One region of the Methylobacterium sp. WL64 genome, then DNA from elsewhere that is predicted to be linked to it. Evidence: riboswitches for the same ligand, from Rfam matches in the RefSeq annotation. Region 1 holds a riboswitch; each other region holds the start of a gene.

What was found. A riboswitch is a leader RNA that binds a small molecule or an ion and turns the genes downstream of it on or off. The one in region 1 is predicted to bind cobalamin.
Region 2: it holds a riboswitch for cobalamin, as region 1 does, so the genes downstream of both, FV242_RS08750 (CbtB domain-containing protein) here and FV242_RS05185 (TonB-dependent siderophore receptor) in region 1, are expected to answer to the same signal.
Region 3: it holds a riboswitch for cobalamin, as region 1 does, so the genes downstream of both, FV242_RS08100 (TonB-dependent receptor) here and FV242_RS05185 (TonB-dependent siderophore receptor) in region 1, are expected to answer to the same signal.

The regions. Positions count from the first base shown of each region.
Region 1 covers NZ_VRVA01000006.1:67,208-72,546, forward strand. The annotation lists gene FV242_RS05175 (HigA family addiction module antitoxin) at 1-77, opposite strand, end outside; gene FV242_RS05180 (HigA family addiction module antitoxin) at 620-979, opposite strand; cobalamin riboswitch at 1,379-1,575, shown strand; gene FV242_RS05185 (TonB-dependent siderophore receptor) at 1,921-4,050, shown strand; gene FV242_RS05190 (PepSY domain-containing protein) at 4,158-5,339, shown strand, end outside.
Region 2 covers NZ_VRVA01000012.1:23,926-29,264, reverse strand. The annotation lists gene cobN (cobaltochelatase subunit CobN) at 1-963, opposite strand, end outside; gene cobW (cobalamin biosynthesis protein CobW) at 1,036-2,070, opposite strand; gene FV242_RS08760 (DUF1636 domain-containing protein) at 2,067-2,465, opposite strand; gene FV242_RS08755 (CbtA family protein) at 2,473-3,222, opposite strand; gene FV242_RS08750 (CbtB domain-containing protein) at 3,239-3,421, opposite strand; cobalamin riboswitch at 3,455-3,650, opposite strand; gene FV242_RS08745 (DUF4424 domain-containing protein) at 3,880-4,902, shown strand; gene FV242_RS08740 (coagulation factor 5 8 type domain-containing protein) at 5,026-5,339, shown strand, end outside.
Region 3 covers NZ_VRVA01000011.1:14,254-19,592, forward strand. The annotation lists gene FV242_RS08090 (serine hydrolase) at 1-777, opposite strand, end outside; gene FV242_RS08095 (multidrug efflux SMR transporter) at 1,124-1,450, shown strand; gene FV242_RS08100 (TonB-dependent receptor) at 1,498-3,522, opposite strand; cobalamin riboswitch at 3,762-3,960, opposite strand; gene FV242_RS08105 (cell wall hydrolase) at 4,378-4,968, shown strand.

The sequences.
Region 1 (5,339 bases):
AGCGTTTTGATCGACTGATCGGAACTGCGGCAGACCTCACGGGCACATGGGCGCAAGCAGCGCTCCATCAGCAACATCAGAATCGCCGACTACCTCAGCCACCCACAGTCTTACTTTATTTTGCCGGTTATATATTTTATTGTCTTGCAGATCCGATCAAATCGCCGATATCAACCGGATTGCAGCATGTCAATCTCATCCAGATTTACAAATTTATTTCGAATAAATCGAGAATTTGACTGTATTAATCTGCAAAACTTCAGAAATATGCATAATGTTTTGATCGCGATACAGCCTGAGCAAATGTCTCCGATGAAACACGATCAGGGTCGCGTGCGCGGTACCGTCCGATCTGGAGAATGCCGATCGCCTTGGCCCGTGACGACGAACGATATCAAGGCATGGGGACTGGTCCCCCTGCGATCGTCACCCGGTCCCGCGCGGAAACGTGCCGAGGTGTTTTCCGGAGCCGTCCATCATGCGTCGCAAAGCGGTGCGTCCCGGCCAAGAAGCGACGACAAGGCGTGGAGGCCCGACCAATGCGCGTTCACCCCGCGTCGCGCAGGGGAGATCCGGTAACGGCCCGGCATCCCGGACAACCGGTCGCCACGAATTGAGCTCACCCAAACGCGTGAACGCGCTTGACGATTACCTGAGGCCTTTCGGTCGGGGTCTGGACGCCGGTCCGGCCCGCGAGTTCCCTCTCGACCTTCTGTTCGAGTTTCCGCGCGCGCGAGATATCGTAGTGGGTCTGCATCTCCATCAGCATCTCCATGCGGGCCCCGAACACCTTCTCGACCCGCAGAGCCAGTTCGGCCGTAAGAGCGATCTTCTCGTTCAAGAAGTCGGACAGCGTTTGGCGCGTCACGTTGAGCAGGCTGGCCGCAGCCATGACGGTTAGGTTACGCGGCTCAAGGATATTGCGGCGAACGAACCCGCCAGGATGACAGGGATTCTCTAATACATAAGGTGAATTCATAATGATTCTCCTACCAGGTTTTGCAAATTTGGCGAATAAGCGACAGAGCGAAAACCACTATTTTAGCCGATGCGCCGTCTTGAACCACCTCCGATTTCGGCTCGAAAATTTTACGCGACAGATCAAAAAAAGTTCCGGTATTTTTATAAAGGTAAAAAGCGGATGTCAATTTGCTTAGTTCCAGAATAACAACGCTGATATTTGGAAAATAAATTTATAATTCGTTAGAACAGCAAGTCATGTCCAAAAATACTAGTACGGTGGAAATACAAAATTTTGCGCCATACCGTCGGGGGCCCGTGATCCGTTAAGCATCGCGCGAGGCGATCGTGCGCCTGATCGCAGGCCGCCCACGCAGGGGGCCGGATATCCACACGCTTGACGTTCCACCGGCATACAGCCACGCTAGTCGGCGACGGTTCCCCTCGGGGATCAAAAGGGAACGCGGTGAGGGGCCTGCCCTGAAACCGCGGCTGTCCCCGCAACTGTGAGCGGCGAGTCCTTCACCACCACGTCACTGGGTCTCAAGCCCGGGAAGACGGTGCGAGGGCGGCGACCCGCGAGCCAGGAGACCTGCCGTCAGCCGTGGTCACACGCGAAACGCGTCAGGCGGGGTGTCCTGGCGGGTGTCGAGACGGCCGTGCGCGAGCGCGGTCGGCGAGGCCTCGTTCGCGGTGACGTGCCACAGCAAGCGCGCCCGCGTCCCGGTTCCCGATGCTTTCCCTTGTCGTGCCGATCCCGGCCGCGTTTGCACGCGGCCTGATCCTTCACCCGGGCCGCCGCGCGTGGACCGGACCGGATCAGACACGCATCCGCAATTGTAATGTTATTACATTGCTATTAGGGCATCTGAACCGGCGGCCGCCGCGCTCGGACCTATCCTCACCATGTCGCGATCCAAACTTCCTCGTCGCAGCCGGCGTAGACCGCTCTGCGGTGCCATGCTCACGCTCCTGGCAAGCCCGGCCGCAGCCCAGGAAACCGTGACCCTCGATCAGCTCTCCGTCGAGGGGGAGGGCGGCGTCAGCCTGACCCGCGCTGCGCCGACCGGGCTGAACCTGCGCACGCCCGACCGGACCGCGAGCCGGCTCGGGCTGACGCCGCTGGAGACGCCGGCGAGCGTCGATATCGTGTCGGGCGAGACCGCACGGCTGCGCGGCCAGGACACGATCGCCGAAGCCGTGACCCAGGACGCCACCGGCATCACCACGATCGCGGCGCCGGGCAACGGCAACGGCGCCTTCACGTCGCGCGGTTTCGCGGGCCCGAACTCGATCCAGCAGCTCTACGACGGCACACGCTTCTATGTCGGGGCCAACACGGTCACGTTCCCGTTCGACACCTGGAACGTCGAGCGTATCGAGGTGCTGCGCGGCCCGTCCTCGGTGCTCTACGGCGACGGCGCCATTGGCGGCGTGATCAACGTGGTGCCGAAGAAGCCGGTCTTCGCGCCGATCAACACCGCGCGCGCGGTGATCGGCACCGACGGCGTCGCGCGGCTGGCGCTGGATTCGGGCGGGGCGCTCGGGCGCGAGGAATTCGGCGACACCTTCGCGTACCGCCTCAACGTCAGCGGCAACCGCGCGGATGGCTGGATCCGGCCGGAGGGCGATTTCCGCAACCTCGCCGTCTCGGCCGCCCTGCTGTTCCAGCCGAGCCCGGACCTCGCCGTCACGGTGAGCCACGACCTCGGCTACCAGGAGCCGGCGCGCTACTGGGGCACGCCCCTGGTCGAGGGTAGGATCCCGGACCTGATCCGGTTCAACAACTACAACGTCCGCGACGCGAAGATTACCTGGTCGGATAACTGGACCCAGTTCAAGACCGAGTGGACGCCCTCGGACGACATCATCGTGCGCAATACGGCCTATCGGCTCACCAGCCGGCGGCATTGGCTCGATACCGAGCAATACACCTACAACCGCGGCACCGGGCTGGTCGACCGGGGCAGCTACACCGAGATCTACCACAGCCAGGAACAGGTCGGGAATCGCCTGGACGCGAGCGTCAAGGGCAACCTGTTCGGCCTGCCGAACGCGTTCGCGGTCGGGTTCGACGTGAACCACATCGACTTCCGCCACACGAACAATTTCACCTTCGACCAGACCACCAGCGTGCCGCTGATAGGCTACGATCCAGGATACTTCCCGCAGAACGGGCGGGCGCAGCCGGCCTACGCGACACAGACCAGCCAGGCCTCGGTCTTCGCCGAGGACCGGGTGATCCTGTCGGACAAGCTCTCGTTCCTCACCGGCGTGCGCCTGGACGTGCCGACGCTCCGTCGCGAGGATTTGCAGAGCGGATCACAGTTCGAGAAAACCTATCAGGCGCTCGGCTACCGGTTCGGGCTGGTCTACAACCCGACGCCGGACAACGCGCTCTACGCCCAGTACAGCTTCGCGACCGACCCGGTGAACAGCCTCATCACCCTGACGCAGTCGCTCTCAGGGTTCCAGCTCGCCACCGGCACGCAGGTCGAAATCGGCGCCAAGGGCCTCGCATTCGACGGCGCACTGGAATGGACGGTTGCCGGATACCGGATCGTCAAGGACAACCTGATCTCGACCGTGCCGGGTCAGCCGACCGTGTCGACCCAGGTCGGCCAGCAATCCTCGCAGGGCTTCGAGCTGGCGCTTGGCTGGCACCTCGCCCCGGGCTGGCGGCTGGACGGCAACCTCGCGCTCCTGCACGCGCAATACGATACGTTCAATCAGAGCGTGAACGGCGCGACCGTCTCGTATGCCGGCAACCAGCCGATCGACGTGCCCGAGCGGGTCGCCAACCTGTGGCTGACCTGGGACTTTGCCCGCGCCTGGACGGCACGCGTGGGGCTCCAGAACGTCGGCCAGGTCTACAGCGACTTCTCCAACACGGCCCGGCGCCCGGCCTACAACCTCGTCAACCTCGTGCTCGACCATCAGGTGACGGCGGATTCGCGCCTGAGCCTGCGGGTCTACAACCTGTTCGACAAGGTTTACGCGATCAGCGGCAATGCCGTGAACGGGGTCGGCACCAACTGGCTGCTCGGCCGGCCGCGCTCGATGGAAGTCGCCTACACGGTGACTTGGTGAGGCAGCGGGTCGGCAAAGCCGCGCGTCGCTGGCTGCTGCTGTTCCACCGCTGAGCCGGGATCGCCACGGCCCTGATCTTCGCCCTGTGGATCGGCTCCGGACTGGTGATGCTCTACGTGCCGTTCCCGGCACTCACAGCGGCCGAGCGCCTCGCGCGCCTCGCCCCGATCGTCTGGGAGACCGTCGCGGTCCCGCCGGACGCGGCGCTCGCCGCCGGCGACCTTGCGGGCGTGCCGGCGGCGTTCGCGCTGGAGATGCGCGGTGCCGAGCCGGTCTACCGGATCACAGGCCGCGACGGGGGGCGGGCGACCGTATCGGGCCGTACCGGCGCGCGGCTCGGCCCGGTTGGTGCGGAGGCGGCCTTGCGGCTCGCCGCCGGGGATCGGCCGGATGCCCGCGTCGATCCGGTCGAGCGGGACCAGTGGACTGTGACCGCTCGCTACGACCCGCTCCGGCCGTTCCACAAGGTCGTCTTCGATGACCCGGAGGGGACCGAGCTCTACGTCTCCGCGGTAAACGGGGGGATCGCCCTCGACACGACCCGGTTCGAGCGGGCCTGGAACTGGCTCGGTTCGGTGCCGCACTGGATCTACCTGACGCCGCTGCGCGCCCGGGCGGAGCTGTGGCGGACAGTGCTGCTCTGGCTCTCCGGATTCGCCGCCCTCGGGGCGGTCAGCGGCTTGGTCGTCGGGATCTGGCGCCTGCGCCTGCGCCGCCGCTATGCGCACGGCGCCGTCACGCCCTATCGCGGGCTGGCGCGCTGGCACCACCTGTTCGGCCTAGCGGGCGGGCTGGGGCTCGGGGCGTTCATCCTGAGCGGCTGGATCTCCATGAACCCGAACCGCTGGTTCGCATCGAGCGCGCCGCCGACCGCGCTGCGCAGCGCCTACGCTGGAACGCCGGGACCGCTCGGGCTCGATGTCGGGCGGCTGCGCGATCTCGCCGGCCCGGACACCCGGTCGCTGCGCTTCACCACGGTCGGCGGTCGCTGGTGGGTGGTCGCCGAGGCGGTGGACGGCCCCCGCGCTGTCGCACCGGACGGCGGCCCCGGTCCGGACGCGGCGGCCCTGGCCGCCGCCGCCGCGGACGCGATCCCCATGGGACATCTACGGGCAGCGGGCCTGCTCGGGGCGTACGATGCCTACTGGTATCCGCATGGGGTGGACCCGCGTCCCCTGCCGGTTCTGCGCCTGCGCTTCGACGATCCGGACGCAACCTGGCTCCATATCGACCCGCGCGACGGCACCATCCTGCAGCGCCTCGACCGCTCGGGTCGCATCAACCGTTGG
Region 2 (5,339 bases), on a different contig from region 1:
CATCGCGAGGTCCGCAGCCCCGAGGCCGCGCGCCGAGGCTTCCCAGGCCGCCTGGGGCGAGCCGACCGTGTAGGCCTGAAGCACCGGGCAATCGGCGCCGTCGAGGACGAAATCGATCCCGTCCTCCCGCGCCGAGAAGGCGGTGGCGGCGATCACCAGATCCGGTTTGCGGGCGCGCACGGCCTCGGCCACCGCCCGGGCCGCCTCCGGCTCCTTCAGGCTCGACACCGCCATCGCCAAGACGCCGATCCCGCGGGCGCGCAGGGCCGCGACCAGGGTGACGAACGGCGCGGTGTCGCCGCCCAGCACCGCGGAGCGGTAGACCAGGAGCAGGGCCAAGGGCGCCTTGGTTGCCCGCATGTCGGCCAGCGGCACTGCGGTCTCGGCCGCCGCGACGGCGACACCCAGGGGCAGCGCGCCACAGCCCGGGCACCAGGGAAACCCCCGCGGCAGCGGCTGAGGCGGCTCGACCGTGCCTCCCGCGCCGACCCGGACGGCCAGGAGGCGCAGCATCCGCCGCAGGTTCTCCGGGCCGCCGGCGCGAAAATAGCGGTCGAGCCGCTCGGCCAGATCCGGGTCGGTGGAGAAGCCGGCAAGGCGCGGGTCCGGCCGGTCGTCGCCCGGCAGCACCGCCAGCACGACACCGTGCGCCCGCGCCGCGGCGGCACAGCGCTCGATGCCGTAGCGCCAGTAATCCAACCCGCCGAGGCAGCGGATCACGACGAGCTTCGCGCGGGCGACCACGCGCTCGACGTAGAGATCCACCGACATCGGGTGCCGGAGCTTGGCGAGCTTTGCGAGCCGCAGGCTCGGCAGCCCGGGCTCGCCGGCATGGGCCTGCCCGATGCCCGCGAGGTCGCTGTCGGTGAACGAGAGCACGACGAGGTCGCCCGGCTCCTGCCCGAGATCCACCGCCGCCTCGCCCTCGTCGAGGGAGACCGTATCGATGCGGACGAGATGCATGGCGCGCTTCCTAGGCCCCGCCAGATCGGGCGCGCGCGCAGAGTCTCAGCAAGGGAGCGCGCGCGATCGCGATCATCCCGCGAGCGCCGCGGCGACGGCGCCCTGGTCGAAGCCCTTCAGGCCGATCACCACCAGGCGACCGTCCCGGTTCTCGCCCGCCCGCCAGGGCCGGTCGAAATGGTGGGCCACGCGCCGGCCGACGCCCTGCACCACGAGGCGCATGGCCTTGCCCTCGACCTCGGCGAAGCCCTTGATCCGCAGCACACCCGCGGCCTCGGCAGCCTTCTCGACGCGGGCCGCGAGGTTGCCGGCCGTGACGGCCGGGCGGATCGGCAGGGCTACGGTCTCGAAGTCGTCGTGGTCGTGGTCCTCGCCGTCGCCGTGATGCGAGGGGCGGGCGTCGAGGTCGTCCTCGGCCGCGGCGCCGAGCCCGAGCAGCACCAGCGGGTCGATGGCGCCGTTCTCGGTCTCCACCACCTTCACGGCGCGGGGCAGGTGAGCCTCGACCTCGGCGCGAACCCGGGCGCGGGTCTCGGCGTCGAGCAGGTCGGACTTGTTGAGCACGACGAGGTCGGCACAGAGGAGCTGGTCCTCGAACACCTCCTCCAGCGGGTTGTCGTGGTCGACCGCCGTGTCGGCGGCGCGCTGGGCGGCCAGGGCCTCGGGATCCTCCGCGAAGGCGCCCGCGGCCACGGCCGGCCCGTCCACCACGGCGACGACGCCGTCGACGGTGACCCGCGAGCGGATGGCCGGCCACTGGAACGCCTGGACCAGCGGCTTCGGCAGGGCGAGGCCGGAGGTCTCGATCAGGATGTGCTCCGGCGGCTCGGCGCGACCGAGCAGGCTCTCGAGCGCCGGCACGAAGTCGTCGGCGACCGTGCAGCAGATGCAGCCGTTCGGCAGCTCCACGATGGAGTCCTCGGTGCAGCCCTCGACGCCGCAGGCGGCCAGGAACGACTTGTCGAAGCCGACATCACCGAACTCGTTGACCAGGATCGCCAGGCGGCGGCCCTTGGCGTTCTCGATGACGTGGCGGACCAGCGTCGTCTTGCCGGCCCCCAGGAAGCCGGTGACGATGGTGCAGGGGATCTTGGTCACGATGGTCATTCCGCAGCCTCCAAGGTGCCGGCCGGAAGCGGGCGGGGATCGGGAAAGGGCGGGATGCGGGCGATCACGCCGGTCTTGAATGCGGCAGGGCGCTCCCGCCAGGGCACGATGCCGTCCGGCGTCGCCGCGTAAGCGGCCAGCCCGTCCAGGATGGTCGCCGCCGACTCGGACGGGTCCATATCGCCGTAGACGTAGGTCCAGCGGGTCTCGGACACGACCGCCACGGAACAGGGCCGCTTGCACACCGACAGGCACTCGACCCCCTCGATCCGCAGCTGCCCGGACGTGTTGCGCGCGCGCAGGGCCTCGAGCAGGCGCGCGCCGGCCCGGGGCCCGTCCGGATCGTCGCCCGGGCGGCGACAGGTCGTACAAACGTAAAGGACGGTCTCAGGCATGACGGCCTCAGGCATGCACCGTCCCGCGTGCGTTTCCACGGCCGAAAGCCTGCCAGGCCCAGCCGAAGCCGAGGCCGATCAGCATCCAGAAGACGAAGCTGATCGCCAGCGAGCGCGCCACGAACTGCGCCGCGAGTGCCGCGGGAAGCTCCGAGGACACCTCCGCAGCCTGCGGCGCACCGGCGACGTGCGGCGCCACGATCAGCACGAGGCCGCCCAGGATCGCGATCAGCGAGCGCCGGACCGTGATCAGGTACAGGCCCATCCCGGTGGCGGCGGCGGTCATCACCCACCAGGCCTGACGGGCGGCGAGCGGTGCCGCCTCGCTGCCCGGCAATTCCGGCGGCAATCCCAGGCCCGGGGCCAGAGCGACGCTGGCGAAGCCCGCGATCGCGAACGCGACACCGACCTGCCGCGTCGGCTCACGGCCGCAGGCCAAGATCACCGCACCGAGCAGGAGGGCGTAGCCGACCCCGCCCACGAGCGTCGCCAGAGCGGTGAAGGCCATCCGGGGCAACCCCTCGCCGGGCTGCCACTCGGGTGCGGCGTCCGGTGTGCCATGATCGTGCCCCGCATGAGCCAGCACGACCTGAGCCGACATGATCGGGAGCCTGCGCTCGGCCTGGTGCGTCTGCTTGGTCTCATAGCGCTCGGCCGCCACGATCAGCGGCGACGTCAGCGTCAACTCGAGGCCGGTCACGACGGCGGCCGCGAGGAAGCCGGCGGCCAGGGCCGCCGACAGAAGCCGGATGATCATCCCTGCGCCAGGGGCGTCAGTGGCAGGGGAAGTTCTGGGTATGCCGGAAATCGTGCGCGGCGTTGTGCAGCGCGATCGCCGGCGAGAAGCCCGCCATGAACAGGAGGCCGAGGCCCAGGAAGGCCGCGAGCGCGACGGCAACCGGACGCTCTCCGGCGCGGGTGCCGGTGGCGATGGGGGCGAGGGTCGAGGTGGTCATCAACATGTCTCCAACCGCCCCACCGGCGGCATTGCGGGATCTCATCGTGACGGCAGGTCTCCTGGCTCGCGGCTCGGCGCGCCTGCCGCCTTCCCGGATCGCTCCGGTGGCCTACTGGCAGACGCTCGCCGCTCACAGTTGCGGGGGCAGCCGCGGTTTCGAGGTTCGTACCCCTCACCGCATTCCCTTTTCACCCCGTCTCCGGGGCACCGTCACGCCATCGTTGTAGACGCATGACAGCTCTCGCACAACGGAGGCCCGGCGGAATCGTTTCGGACTCTTGGGGTACGGCACGGATATGCGGGTCGGGCGGTGGCCGTGAGTGTCGAAACGCATCGGCGGGACGGACTTCGACGCGTCGCGACCGCCGTCGGCGCTTGGCCCGCGGCACCGGCGCCGTGTAACGGCCGGCGTGGACGATTCCGGCCCATGTCCGATTCTCGAACCCTTGAGCGTTGATGTCGATGCGTACCTTGTCGCTGGCCCTCGTCGTCCTGGCGGCCACGTCCCTTCCGGTCCGGTCCGACGACAGCACCGCCGCGCTCATCGCCGGGGGGCTCGTCCTGGAAAAGGCCGACACGATCGCCCTCGCGGCCGAGGATCTGTACCTCTCCGAGCAGGCCGTGCAGATCGACTATCGGTTCCGCAACCTGACCGATTCCGACATCGTGACCACGATCGCGTTCCCAATGCCCGACATCACCGGCGACTCCGAGATGCTGGTTTCGCTCCCCGATCCGGCGCACGACAACTTCCTGAAGTTCCAGTCCGCGGTCGATGGCGAGCCTGTCGAATCGCAGGTCGAGCAGCGGGCGTTCCTGATGCGGAGCGATACACCGCCCGTGGAGATCACCGCTCGGCTCAAGGCGCTGGGGATCCCGCTCGTGCCAACCACCGCGGCGACGGAAGCGGCCCTGCGCCGCCTCGGCGAGCGCCAGCGGCGCGACCTGATCGCGGCCGGCATCCTGGAGCGGCAGGAGCACAAGGACGGGACGATCGCGGATGCCCCGCTCTGGACATTGAAGTCGAAATTCTGGCGCCGGCAGGTCTTTCCCGCCGGGCGCGAGATCGCGGTGCGCCAGAGCTACGTCCCGAGCCTCGGCGGTCTCGCGAGCCTGTCCTACGGCGGGCCGAACCTCGACCCGGCGCAGAAGGCGCACTACGCGACCCGATATTGCACGGACCCGACCTTCGAGCGGGTGGCCCAGGCCCTGTACCGGCGGTCGAGCGCCGACGGCAGCCGGGCGTTCCAGGCCTACGAACGGTCCCTCTCCCACGTGATCAGCTCCGGCGGCAACTGGGCTGGCCCGATCGGCCAGTTCAAGCTGGTCGTGGACAAGGGGGATCCTACGACCCTGGTCTCGTTCTGCGGGGCCAACGTGAAGAAGACCGGCCCGACGACCTTCGAGACGGTGATGAGGGACTTCGTCCCGCAGCGCGATATCGAGATCCTGCTGCTCAAGACCAAGACGGGAGAATGAATCGGTCGGGCGCCCTCGCGGTGCGCCCATGGGCTTGACGCGTCGGGTTCGATACGGGCACCGCCGGGCGCGCCCTCCGGCCCCGACCTCGGCGCGTTTGGTCCAGCCCGCCTCGGAGACACGATGGCCCCGGAAGACGCCCCGACATCCGCCCTCGTCGATCTCGCGTCCGGCCGCGCCCCGCAGCGCGTTGTCGAGGCGGATAGGACCTGGCTGGACCTCGACCTCGGCGGCCGCTTCCCGGTCCGGTCCGTTGTCGGGATCCCGTGCGGGGAGGGCGGTTCGGTCGCGGAGGGCGCCATCCTGTTCTCGCAGGACGGCGTGACGTGGTCCGCACCGGGCATCGCGTCCCGTCCGGTCGAGTCGGAGGCCGGCACGGTCGTCATTGAGGCCGACGAGCGCGCCTGGACGCGTTCCGTCCGCGTCGCGATGCCGGC
Region 3 (5,339 bases), on a different contig from region 1:
CAGGGGCTTGCCCTCGACCCGCGCCAGGATCAGGCCGAGCAACTCGGTGTCGATGCTGCGGTAGCGGCCCTGGCTGCCGGGCTTGAACGCCAGATGGGCGTTGTCGCGGACGAAGGCAGTGATGTCGCGCGTCAGGTACATCCCGGCGGTGCCGGTCAGCGGATGCTGCGGGTCGTAGTTCTCCGGCACGGCGATCCCGCTCGTCATGTCGAGGAGGTCGCGCACGGTGATCTGGCCGAAGACCGCGCCGTGGCGCAGTTCGGGCAGCAGGGCCGAGACCCGGTCGGTCTCCGCGAGCTTGCCGCCCGCCACCGCGGTGGCGACCAGCAGCGACACGATCGACTTCGCCACCGACCAGGACGGGAACAGCGTCGCCGGTCCTGTGCCCGGCCGCTGCCATTCGTGGATCAGGACGCCGTCCTGCACCACCAGGAAGGCGTTGGTGTGCGTCTCCGCCAGCATCGTCGCGAGCGGAACCGTCCGGCCCTTCCAGGAGACGCGCTCCAGGATCGGGCTCGGCCGGAACGCCAGGTCGCGGGCCCGTTCGGGCGCCTGCACCACCCGGCTGGGGAACCAGGGGCCGATCGCGGACGGCTCGATGACCGCCAGGGCTGCCAGCGTGACCGGATTCGGGACGTTGATCAGTGCGGTGGCGGTCCAGGCGCAGCCCGCCGCCACGCCGCCGCCGGCCGCGGCGATCAGGCCCCAGCGCATGCCCCGCTGGCGGCCCGGACGGGGGCTGGCCGAAGCTTCCGGGATCGCGGGCGACGCAGTCATGGTGGATCGGTATCGCTCTGGATCGGCACTGTCGTGGCGCCGTCGATCGGGGCCTTGGCACGGGCGGCGACCATGATGAGGAGGCGTTAACGAAGGGCCAACCCGGTCGGACGTTGAATTCGGCGCTCAGCCGCGCGTGCCTAGTGCGGAGGATTCGAAAATCTTCATCGATTCGACGGAAAAGGGCTCCCGAACGCCGGCGGCACCTTATGGGAGGAGGCTGCCGCGCACAAACTGCAACCCACCGTCCTTACCTGATCGTCCTCCCCTGATCGTCCTTGCCGATCCGAAGAACCGATTTTCACTTGAGACTGGCTCCGCGCCTGCACAAAAGGTCTTCCGCGCGATGAACTCTTTCCTGATCCTCGGGCTCGCGATCGGCGCGGAGGTCACCGCCACCCTGGCGCTGAAGGCCGCCGACGGCCTGACCAAGCCGGGCCCCACCCTGATCGTGGCGGTCGGCTACGGCACCGCCCTATGGCTGATGTCGAGCAGCATGGACATGCTGCCGATCGGGGTGGTCTACGCGATCTGGTCCGGGGTCGGCATGATCGGCGCCGCACTCGGCGGCGCGTGGCTGTACGGCGAGGCGATCAGCCCGACCATGCTAGTGGGGATCGCGATCATCGCGGTGGGCGTGGCCATCCTGGCGTCCGGGCAGGGCCAGCACTGAGCCGGATCCCCTCCGGGCCCCGGGGTCGCGCTCAGAATCGGCCGCGCTCAGAACCGGCCTGCGATGGTGAGGCGCACGGCCGTGGGCTCGGCCGGGTGGAACACGCGGTCGGTCAGGCCCTCGGCGGGCTCCCCGGGCAGGCGCGAGACGTAGGCGTAGGTGATCTGGTCGGACTTGCTGTTGGTCAGGTTCAGCACGTCGAGGGAGACGCTGACCCCGTTCTCGAAGGCGTAGCCGACCCGGCCGTTGAACAGGGCGGTCGGGCGCGAGCGGATGGAATTGTCCTCGATCAGCGGGCGCGGCCCGAAATACCGGAACCGCAGGGAGCCGAACCAGCCGAGCGGCGCGCCGAAGGTGATGCCGGCCGACGCGATGGTGGTAGGCGCCTCCGGCACCCGGGTGCCGACTGGGTCGGAATCGGAGAACCGGGCGTTGGTGATCGTCAGATCGCCCTCCAGCGACAGGAACGGCGTCAGCGCGTAGCGGTTCGTCCACTCGACGCCGAAGCGCCGGGTCGGGCGGCTCGGCTCCGTGGTGCCGGTGTCGCCCTGGAACAGGTTTTCGGACGCGAAGTCGAGCCGGAACAAGGCGAGGCTGGTCTCCAGCCCGGCGATCGAGCGGTTGCGCAGCCCGACCTCGTAGCCGGTCGAGGGCACCAGGAACGGCGCGCGGCCGATGTTGAACAGGGGGCTTGCCGGATCGACCGTGGCAGTCACCCCGCGCACGTCGTTCGAGTGGAAGCCGCCGCCGTAATTCACGTAGAACTCGGTGTCGAACCACGGTCCGAGGGTCAGGCCGAGCTTAGTATTGACGATGCCGTCGCGGGCCCGGCCCGAATTGGCCGGCGTGTCCGAGGCGACGCGGGCATCATAGCAATCGGCGCGGAAGCCGAGGCTGGTGCGCAGCCAGTCGGTCCAGCGCACCCGGTTGTCGAAATAGAAGGCCCCGCTCGTCTCCAGCACCCGATCGTCGAGCACGCCCGAGCGGTATTGCCGGTTCGTCGTGTTGAACAGCCCGACCCGGATGCTGTCGGTCCGGGTCTGCACGCCGACCTCGTTCTCCATCGGACGCCCGAACAACGCGCCCTGGAAGATGTGCAGCGCCTCGCCGCCGCCGATGATGCGCTGGTCGAGCTGGTGGAACTGGTCGCCCGCGACGGGGTCGTTGAGGACATAAGTGAAGTCGTTGAACAGGTTGAGCTGCGAGCGGATCACGTAGGCCGAGGCCCGGGTCACGCCTGTGTCGTCGGTGCTGCTGAAGCGGCCGGACAGCGAGAGGCGGCTCGTATCCCCGCCATCCGTGGGGTTGATCGTGCCGTATCGGCCGATCAGCCCCTGAGCGACGGCCCGCTCGGGGATCTGGTTGGTGGCGGTCCAGCGGCTGGCATAGGCCATGCCCGTGACCGAGAAGCCGTCGAGCGCCGTGCCCTGGCTGTAGCGGGCGACGGTGCTGATCTTGCGCAGGGCGTCCGGGACCACCCACGGACCGTCGTAGACCTGTGCGTCGGCCGCGACCAGGAGGTTGCCGTCCCCGATCGGGGTCGAGGCGATGGTGAGCGCGCGCTTGTAGCCGAAGCTGCCGATGGCGGTGAGCGCGAGGTTTTTCTGGACGGTGTCGAGATAGTCGATCCGCACCGAGCCGGCGGAGGCGAAATCGCCGTCGCGTACGAAGTACGGCCCCTTGTGGAACTCCACCGCGCCGACGAGTTCGGGGATCAGGAAGTTGATGTCGGCATAGCCCTGCCCGTGGGCGTGGGTGCGCATGTTGAGCGGCATGCCGTCCAGGAACAGGGCGATGTCGGTACCGTGGTCGAGGTTGAAGCCGCGCAGGAAGAACTGGTTGGCCTTCCCCTCCCCGCTATGCTGGGTGACGATCAGGCCCGGCACCGCCTCCAGCACCTCGCCGGGACGCGTCACCGGCCGGCTGTTGAGCTGGGCGCCCGTGATCACCCCCGCGCTGGCGGAAGCCACGGGCAGGAGCGGGCCGCCGATGCCGGTCACGCCGCTGACATAGCCCGCACTCGCGGCGGCACCGCCCCGCGGGGCCCCGGAAGGCTCTGCGGTGACCGAGATCTCGTCGAGCGTCGCCTCGGTGTCCTGGCTCGGCCGGGATCCGTCCCGGGCGGAGGCCGCCGGGGGCAGCAGCGCCAGGGCCGTCAGCACGGCCAGTTTCGAGAGCGTCAAGCGCGGCACAGGACGGGACACGGGACCTCGGGCGACGGCAGTGGCACGTCACCGCGAACGAGGCCGCGCCGACCGCGCTCGCGCGGGCGTCCCGGCACCCGCCAGGACACCCCGCCCAGCGCGTTTCGCGTGTGACCACGACTGACGGCAGGTCTCCTGGCTCACGGGTCGCCGCCCTCTCGTCGTCTTCCCGGGCGAGGCGGCCCAGTGACGTGGTGACGAGAAGGCTCACCGCTTACAGTTGCGGGGGCAGCCGCGGATTCGGGGAAGACCCCTCACCGCGTTCCCTTTTGATCCCCGAAGGGAACCGTCCCGGCCACCTTCGAGCCAAGGCTTGGGTCCCGTCAACGTCCCGGCACCGGTTGGCGGCGTGTGTGTCTATCGGATGACACCGGGCCCTCGGCCGGCTCTCGTTCCAGCCGAACGAGGCCGCCGACCGGGGGACTCGTCCCTCCGATCCCGGACGGCTCCGGGCGATGCTACGCTAATGGTATCGCGAAGCTTTTCCGCCCGGACCTGCGGCTCCCGCTGCGGCTCCGGTCCGTCCCGCGAGGGGCCGCGTTCCAGGGCTGTCCGTGGTCCGCCAGCGCGGGCCGACCGGCGTTCGGGGCGATCCACGCATGCCGGCCCGCCACATCCTCGCCGCGAACGTGCACACAAGCTTGGCGCGTACAACGATCGAGAGTGGCGACGCCGGGCAGGGCGATCGCCCTGCCCCGAGGCCGGAGGACGGAGCGCTGATGCATGCAGGGTAGCGAGAGGATCAAGACCGTTTCGGGGCTGGTCGCGCTGGCGCTCGCCGGCGGCCTCGGTGCGTGCAACACCGCGTCACCCCTGACCACAGGATCGATCCTCGGCCGCAAGCCGTCGATGGTGGTCACCGACGCCGAGCGCGACTGCCTCGGCCGGGCCATGTATTTCGAATCGAACCGCAGCGACGAATCCGGTCTGCTGGCCGTCGGCACCGTGGTCATGAACCGGATGGAGGCCGCGATCTTCCCGGGCGGCATCTGTGCGGTGGTCGGGCAGCCCGGGCAGTTCGCCCCCGGCGTCCTGACCAAGCCGATGCAGGACCGCGACCTCCAAAAGGTGGCGGATGCCGCCGACGCGGTGCTGGCGGGCGAGCGTCACCCGAAGGTCGGGAAGGCGATGTATTTCCACACGGCCGGCCACCACTTCCCGTACACGAACATGCACTACGTGGCCGTAGCCGGCGGCAATGCCTTCTACGAGAAGCGCAACTCCCGCGCCGCCAAGGCGGAAACGCCGGCGCCCGCCGCCCTGCCCCCGACGGTGTCGAGCTACGCGGCCGGCCCGGCTGCGCCGACGCGTTAGCGCTGCGCACAACGATCCGAACGGCCTTGCCGGATCCGGATCGCGCTTCCGGCGCGGGTCCCTCCCCTTGCCGCAAGCCTGCGCCCCGGCACCACCCGCTCGCAGCGCGTGTCCATCCCGCTGCGAGCGTGGCCGCCCGCGACCACGCGGGCCGGCGGAAGCCGCCGCAAGCCATACATCGGGACGCGGCTCCCGACAGGGACGCGGATCGACCGGCATAGAACGAGGCGGTGCTGTCGATCGCACCATCTTGACCGGTCATCGCAGATGAAGTGACATCGCGCGCGGCGGTAAATCTGTTGATTGGCTCCGTGACCCGCGGAGGCGAGATTTACATCGACGGGCGACGCCTTAGCTTGTCGGTTAGAACT